Regions from separate parts of the Planococcus sp. 1R117A genome, predicted to be linked through region 1. Evidence: a T-box and tRNA genes for the amino acid it is inferred to sense, from the RefSeq annotation. Region 1 holds a T-box; the other holds one or more tRNA genes.
The links. A T-box is a leader RNA that pairs with one kind of tRNA and senses whether it is charged. The one in region 1 lies ahead of ACSFXN_RS08685 (valine--tRNA ligase), so its partner is inferred to be a tRNA-Val.
Positions count from the first base shown of each region.

Region 1 (4,216 bases):
CAAACGAGTCAAAATCCATGAATCAGCAACAGAGCGCTTGCCGGAAAGATCGATTTCTTCGTAGGTCATGCCGTCCATGTTCATCAATGCGAAACGGGAAGCATTCCAGATTTTATTGGCAAAGTTCCAGATGCTTTCGACTTTTTCCATTGAGAAGCGAAGGTCCTGCCCTGGAGACGATGCAGTTGCCAGGAAGTAGCGAAGCGAATCCGCTCCGTATTCCGCGATGACATCCATCGGATCGACACCGTTGCCAAGCGATTTCGACATTTTGCGTCCTTCGGCGTCGCGAACCAGCCCGTGGATCAATACATCCTTGAACGGTTTTTTGCCAGTAAATTCCAGCGCTTGGAAAATCATGCGAGATACCCAGAAGTTGATGATGTCGTACCCTGTAACGAGTGCATCGGTCGGGTAATAGCGTTTCAAGTCGTCGCTGTCTGCCGGCCAGCCAAGAGTCGAGAACGGCCATAATGCAGATGAGAACCATGTATCAAGAACGTCTTCGTCCTGCGTCCAGTTGTCGGCATCCGCCGGTGCGTCCATTCCTACGTAAATTTCGCCGGTTTCTTTATGGTACCAAGCCGGAATCTGATGGCCCCACCATAATTGACGGGAAATACACCAGTCGCGGATGTTTTCCATCCAGTGCAGATACGTTTTTTCAAAACGGTCCGGAACAAAGTTAACGGCGTTTTCGCCTTTTTGCAGATCAACCGACTGCTGAGCAAGCGGCTTCATATCAACAAACCATTGCGTCGACAGATACGGCTCAACTACTGCCCCGCTGCGTTCTGAATGCCCAACCGAATGCAAATGCTCTTCGATTTTGAATAAAACATCCATCTCTTGCAAGTCTTTAACGATTTGCTTGCGGCATTCGAAACGGTCCATGCCTTCGTATTTGCCGGCGTTTTCATTCATCGTGCCGTCTTCGTACATGATCAATACGCGTTCCAGATTGTGGCGGTTGCCGATTTCAAAGTCATTCGGGTCGTGAGCCGGCGTGATTTTCACCGCACCGCTTCCGAATTCCATGTCTACATAATCATCCGCGACAATTTGCATTTCACGGCCGATAATCGGCAATGTTACCGTCTTGCCGATCAAATGCTGGTAGCGCTCGTCTTTCGGGTGAACCGCTACCGCTGTATCGCCAAGCATCGTTTCCGGTCGAGTCGTCGCGATTTCAATATGGCCGGAGCCGTCAGTCAACGGATAGCGCATATGATAGAATGCGCCTTGAACGTCTTTGTATATAACTTCAATGTCGGAAATCGCGGTTTTTGTTGCTGGATCCCAGTTGATGATGTATTTGCCGCGGTAAATCAATTTTTTGTCATACAACTTAACAAATACTTCTTTAACCGCGTTCGACAAGCCTTCATCCAGCGTAAAACGCTCGCGTGAGTAATCAAGCCCTAACCCTAATTTCGACCATTGCTGGCGGATATGCCCTGCATACTCGTCTTTCCATTTCCAAGACTCTTCAAGGAATTTCTCGCGGCCAAGGTCATAGCGGGACTTACCTTCTTCTTTCAGCTTGCCTTCAACTTTCGCTTGAGTAGCGATGCCGGCATGGTCCATACCCGGCAGCCATAAAGCGTCAAACCCTTGCATGCGTTTCATGCGAGTCATGATGTCTTGAAGCGTTGTGTCCCAAGCATGCCCCAGGTGCAATTTGCCGGTAACGTTCGGCGGCGGAATCACAATGGTATACGGCGTTTTGCCGCTTTCAGGTTTTGCTTCAAAGAATTTGTTGTCAACCCACCACTCATAGCGTCCTTTTTCAATCGATTGCGGATCGTACTTCGTCGGCATTTGCTGGGTTGTTGGCATTTGTTCAGTCATTGAAATTCCTCCTTTTGTATATGTGTTCTTGAGAAAAAGTTTCCCGGAAAACAAAAAAACCCCTTCGTCTGTAAAAGGACGAAGGAGTTGTTCGCGGTACCACCTTTATGCACAAGTCAAAATAAACCTGGCTCTCAAGTTCGATAACGGATTTCACATCCGGTTTCCGCTACTCGACTTTCACGGGAACTGCTCCGAGGTGACATTCAAATGATTGTTCATGAAAACCTCTCACCGCTTGGTTTTCTCTCTGAAATGTACGCACATTCTACTTTCCTCATCAACGCATCAAATATATACTTTCGTTCATTATACTCAAGTTCCGCTTTTAGCGTCAAGCCTTTTGACAATGTAAGTGACAATCGGTGATGCTACCAGCAGAATAAAAAACAGCCGGAACAATTGAAAACTGGTGATGAGTGCTACATCCCCGCCAGTTGCCAGCGCCGTAATCGCCATTTCCGCAATGCCGCCGGGCGCCGCGCTTAAAAAGAAATCAAGGAAAATATAGTCCGGAAGCCAATTGGTCAGGACATATGCGATGAATACCGTAAAACTGATGAGCAGCACATTATTGAGGACAATCGCCGCACCTAAACGGAATGTCAGCTTATCGCCGATCTGTTCCATCTGCAGTCCGAGACTAGCACCGATGCAAATCTGTGCAATGGCAATGAGCCAATACGGCATATCGATTAAAATATCGCCTGTTATCGTCTGGACAATGGCCAGCGTCAATATCGGCGCCAGGAGTTCCGCAGCCGGAAAGCCGATTCGTTTCATTCCGAAATACAGTACCAATCCGATCATAAGCCCACCAAGAGATGCCACCGGAGCAAATGTGAATAACTGCTCAGCCAGTTCGCCTTGCTCCCTGCCGGTGAGAAACACCGTCAGAAACGGAACGATGGTGACGACCATGAAAATGCGGATGGTCTGCATCATCGTCACGACCGTAATATTCGCTGATTTCACATCTTCTGCAATGACCACCATCTGCGCAAGTCCCCCTGGAATCGATCCCAGCAGGCTGGTCGCCAGGCTTTCATTGACCATCTTTTTAAACAGCAGGCCGAGCAAGATGGACAAAATCACGACGGACAAAGTCATGAACGCCATATACGGCAAATCGAACCACATCAATAAAACCGCATCGCGTGTAAAAGAAGAGCCAATTTGCACACCCAACAGCACTAGCCCCGCTGTCCGAAGCAATTTTGGCCAATACAGCTCCACTTTGGTGAATTGGCTGACCAGCAATAGCGTAAACATCGGCCCGAGCAGCCACGGCAGGAAGATGCCAAGAGTTTCAAACAACCAGCCTGCCAATGCTGCAATCAGCGCTGTTCTAAAGAATATGGACATCCACCCACCTGCCTTTCGTTCTCCGAAATATCAATTAATTCCATGTTACCGCATCAAGCGGTTAAAATCTTCCCATTTGGAATAAATCTTTGGAAAACACAGGGGTTTCCCCCTTTATTCAGAAACTGAAAGAATAGTGTGATGCCGGCTTTTCGCAAGCGAAAAGCGAAAATGCTTCTTTACTTGCGGAAGAACAGAATTACTTGCGATAAACGGAAGTTTACTTGCGGCAAATATTGCTTTACTTGCAGCAAACGCCACTATACTTGCGGCAACGCCCTTTTGTTTGTAGAATCAGAAAATTTATTTACAGAATCAAAATTTACATTAAAAGCCCGGCTGCAAACAATTGCAGCCGGGCTCCGTCTTATTTATCTAGCTAATTTCGCAAACACAGTATGGAATGCTTCCACTGTTTTCGCGATATGTTCTTCCGTATGCGCTGAAGACAAGAACATGCCTTCAAACTGGGAAGGCGGCAGGAAAATGCCTTCTTCCGCCATTAAACGGTAGTAGTCCGCAAACAACTCGGTGTCGGATGTTTTCGCTGATGCAAAGTCAACGACAGGTTCATTCGTAAAGAAGAAGCCGATCATCGAGCCTGCACGGTTCACGGTGTGCGGGATGTTGTATTTCTCAGCCGCCGCACGGAATCCGGCTTCCAGCTGATCGCCTCGTTTGACGAAAGTTTCATAAGTTTCTTCATTTAAACGGGATAATGTTTCGTAGCCTGCAGTCATTGCAAGCGGGTTCCCGGACAAAGTCCCTGCCTGGTAAATCGAACCGCTTGGCGCCACTTGCTGCATGATTTCACGCTTGCCGCCGAATGCGCCGACCGGCAGTCCGCCGCCGATCACTTTTCCAAGGCAAGTCATATCCGGTGTTACACCGAAATGGCCTTGTGCGCAGTTATAGCCGACACGGAAGCCTGTCATGACTTCATCAAAGATCAAAATCGTGCCCGCTTCATGCGTCAAGTTGCGCAATTCCTGCAAGAAAC
Region 1 covers NZ_JBPRLO010000002.1:653,327-657,542, forward strand. Annotated here, with positions in the region: gene ACSFXN_RS08685 (valine--tRNA ligase) at 1-1,851, opposite strand, end outside; T-box leader at 1,923-2,144, opposite strand; gene ACSFXN_RS08690 (AbrB family transcriptional regulator) at 2,167-3,216, opposite strand; gene hemL (glutamate-1-semialdehyde 2,1-aminomutase) at 3,588-4,216, opposite strand, start outside.

Region 2 (4,216 bases), on a different contig from region 1:
ATCAATATGCCGCTGCACGACCAATCCCTCTTCAAAAGTGACCAGAAAAGTTGACTGGGAACGCATGGCATCAAATAAAGTCGGCACTTCCACAAAACCTGTGATTTGTTTCCGCTCTTCGTATTTTCGCTCCTCATAAAGATTCGACCAATTCTCAAGCGTCAACACGCCTTCTTCACCGTAAACTTTAAATTGCAGCAGCTCTTTTTGTCCGATCCCACTGAGCCCGGAAATTAAAAATGGAATATTGCCGGCAGTCAATCCATGGGCTACAATGCCAGTTTCGCATTTATCCTCTTGTTCCGGATAACTGATATGATGCGAGGCAATCTTCAGTTCCCCGAATACGCGGTTCAGCAGCTGCAGATAATGAGGAAATACTTCACGAACAAAGCCCCCTTGGCTTCTTGAAGCAATCCATGGATTTTGCTGCCAAGCCCGCGGCCAGTCCGGGAAAAAAGTATGCAATTCAATTCGCGTTATTTTACCGATATTGCCGGTGCGGATTCGCTTGACCATGTCATGGACAGCTGGAGAGTACATTAAAGGAAAATGCATGGCAGTCCGGACACGGCTTTTTTCAACAGCCGCTACCATCTCTTCGCCGTCTGCCACATTGTGCGCCAATGGCTTTTCGCTTAACACATGTATTCCGGCACCCGCAGCACGTTTGGCTATTTCCGAATGTGACGCTGGAGGTGTGCCGATATACAGCCAATCAATATTAGAATGAAGGATTGTTTCGAACGATTCCGCGATTGGGACTCCATATGTTTTATTCAGATATTGAAGACGTTCCTGCTGCACATCATATACACCTTTGATATCTATTTTGCCGTCTTGCTGTATTTCCTTAATGATGCGTTCACCTACAATGCCAGCTCCAATAATGCCGATTGAAATCATTTTCTCCCTCTTTTCCGCAAGGCCTAAAGGCTTATTTTATTTCTTTCTGTTTATTAGTGTAACCTTTAGGGGTATAGAATAGTCAAACAATTACAATATGAGTTGAGGAGGAAATTACGATGGATAAACAAGCAAACTGGTGGGAACCAATTTTTTCCGGAGAACTTGAAGTGGGATTAAACAAAGACAAATTAGACAATATGGAACAAGAGTCATTCTTATATTTTGATGAATCTCAAATTGACATGGAGTCACACGCTTAATTGGCGCACTTACTAATTGAATACAGTCGCTGCAGTACATAAAAACGCCTTGTTCAATGTTCAATTGAAAAGGCGTTTTGTCATGTCCAGATTCTATTTCTCAATGCTTTTCCAAAAATCTAATGTTTCCTTTGTGTTAACCGCAGTTTAGCAAATTTTTGATTGCAAGCCGAACTTCAAGTAAATATAATGAAAAAATGGAAGCAGGGATTAATGTGAAAAATATAATCGGATTGTTAACAGCGCTATTATTATTGCTTTCCGGCTGTGCGTTATTGGATTCTACCGACACATCTGGAACAACGGACCGCATTGACGTTGAAGTCACTTCTGTCATCGACGGTGATACCATCAAAATCATGTACGAAGGCAAAGAAGAAACGGTTCGCTATCTGCTGATTGATACGCCGGAAACAAACCATCCACGGCTCGGAGAACAGCCGCTTGGCAGCGAAGCCACAGTGGAAAACAAACGGCTTATTGAATCGGGTGATGTATCGGTTGAGTTTGATGTAGGAGATCGATTTGATGACTACGGACGGCTGCTCGCTTATGTTTATGTAAATGGAGAAAGTGTGCAAGAGCAGATGCTTAAATCAGGGTTTGCCCGTGTTGCTTACGTTTATCCACCAAATACGCGTTATGTTGAGGAATTTGAGGAAGCGGAACAAATCGCCCAAGAAGCCGGCATCGGTATTTGGGAATTTGAAAATTATTCGACGGACCGCGGCTTTAATGCAGATGCCTACGGAGATGTAAGCCGACAAAGTCCTCAAGATTCTGTCGACGGCGAATGCCAGATTAAAGGAAACATTAACCGCAGCGGTGATAAAATCTATCATCTGCCTGGAGAAGGTTCATACGAACAAACAAATCCCGAAGAATGGTTCTGTACAGAACAAGAAGCGCGGGATGCTGGGTTCAGAAGCACAGGAAGTTAAATGAGGAGGCCTTTTATGCAAGTCATCGTTTTACGGCTCGATTATCATGCATCCAATATCTTGGAACAGCTCCAGCAGCAGGCGCAAACCGCCAGCTTAAAACAGGAAGTGGCGTTGCCTCCGCATATTACGCTGCAGTCATTCAACCAGACCAATCCAATTGAGTTGAAGAAAGCAGTTGAAACATGGGCTGGACAAACAAAGCAGCTCTCTTTGCCATTTGCATCTCTCGGATTTTTCAAGCAGCAAGGATGTTTCTACGCATCACCTGTTTATACAAAACCATTAGCATATCTGCATGAAACATTAAATCTTTCAACGCATGAATTCACTGGGCAAAAGAAGTATTACAAACCTGAACACTGGGTGCCTCATTCCACCATCATCAACAATATCTCCCCTCCTTTTTGGGGACCAATGTTTGCGCGGCTTTCAATGGATTTCGAACCATTCGAAGGCAAAGCAATCGCCATCGAATGCTGGTCATTGATCCATGGAAAAGCACAAACTGAATGGAGTATTTTTCTTTCTGAGTAGGCTATTGACTTTTTTCCAGGGCACGATATAATTATATTTGTCCTGGAAATTGAGATTCCTTAGCTCAGCTGGGAGAGCGCTACCTTGACAGGGTAGAGGTCGCTGGTTCGAGCCCAGTAGGAATCATTGGGTGCCAAACCCACAGCAAACTTTAGGAACAAAGGTTGCTTAGAAAAAGCCGTTGCCTTCGGGCAGCGGCTTTTTATTTTTATAAAATAAAATCCCGTCGAGAAGCCTCATGCTTCTCAACGGGATTTTTTCAGCTATGCTACAGAGGTATGCGAGACTTTCTTTTCCCGCGACATCCATTGGATAACAAACAAGATAATAAACACTACTGCGCCTATATAAGAATACAGTCCTTCCGGATAAATCAACGCTAAACCAGTAACTAAAGCAATAATTCGCTCAATCCAATTGAGTTTCCGATACCAATATCCAATCAGTCCAGCGCCTACTGCTATCATCCCGGCAAATGCCGTAAGGACTACCCAAGTCAGTTCTGGCCAGGTCGTATCAATCATTAACAGCGTTGGAGACAAAACAAACATATACGGAATAATAAAGGCAGCGGCCGCCAATTTAGCAGAAATTATGCCAGTCCGAATCGGTTCTCCACCGGAAATGCCAGATGCTGCGAATGCAGCTAGTGCAACCGGCGGCGTAATATCGGCGATAATCCCAAAATAGAATACGAAGAGATGGGCAGAAATAGCGACAACCATCGGTACGGCAGCTCCTGCCGGTTCGTCAAGCATTAATAAGGTAATAATGGCAGGGGCAGCAATTGTGGACGTGATTACATAGTTTGCTGTTGTCGGCGAACCCATTCCGAGAACAATTGCAGCGAGCATAGTAAAGAATAAAGTCAATAAGATGCTGCCTCCTGATGCTGAAATCAGCCCGTTTGCCAAGCTTAATCCCAAACCTGTCTTCACCACTACTCCTACGATAATGCCCGCTGCAGCTGTGGCAGCACCTACAGCAAGAGCCGTTCGCGCGCCGTCCACTAAAGCATGGACCATGTCCTTAAAACTTAAGCGTGTTTCTTTATTGATGGCACTGACTAAGATCGTAGCAAGAATACCATACAATGCAGCGTGCATGGTCGGAACTCCAATCATCAAGAAGACAATTATAATTAAAATTGGAAGCAAAAGATGTATTTTCTTCAATACCTCTTTACGGTCAGGCATTTCTTCTTTCGAAAGGCCACGAAGGCCTACCCGCTTCGCTTCAAAATGCGTCATGATCCAAACGCCTGAAAAATACAGAATTGCAGGAATAGCAGCAGCTTTAGCAATATCCCAGTAACTGATGCCCCCGATAAATTCCACCATTAAGAAAGCAGCTGCTCCCATAATAGGCGGCATAATCTGGCCACCTGTGGAAGACGTTGCTTCCACGGCCCCTGCGAATTCTTTGTTATAGCCAAGCTTTTTCATCATTGGAATTGTGTATGCCCCAGACGTTACAACGTTGGCCACAGAGCTTCCTGAAATGGTTCCTTGCAGAGCGCTGGAGAAAATCGCAACTTTTGCTGGTCCTCCGATTAAATGGCCGGCAAGC
Region 2 covers NZ_JBPRLO010000003.1:493,119-497,334, forward strand. Annotated here, with positions in the region: gene ACSFXN_RS12185 (Gfo/Idh/MocA family protein) at 1-906, opposite strand, end outside; gene ACSFXN_RS12190 (hypothetical protein) at 1,026-1,169, shown strand; gene ACSFXN_RS12195 (thermonuclease family protein) at 1,385-2,110, shown strand; gene ACSFXN_RS12200 (2'-5' RNA ligase family protein) at 2,126-2,647, shown strand; tRNA gene ACSFXN_RS12205 (tRNA-Val) at 2,701-2,773, shown strand; gene ACSFXN_RS12210 (TRAP transporter permease) at 2,911-4,216, opposite strand, start outside.
Region 2: it has a tRNA-Val gene. The T-box ahead of ACSFXN_RS08685 (valine--tRNA ligase) is inferred to sense a tRNA for this amino acid. The anticodon was not compared.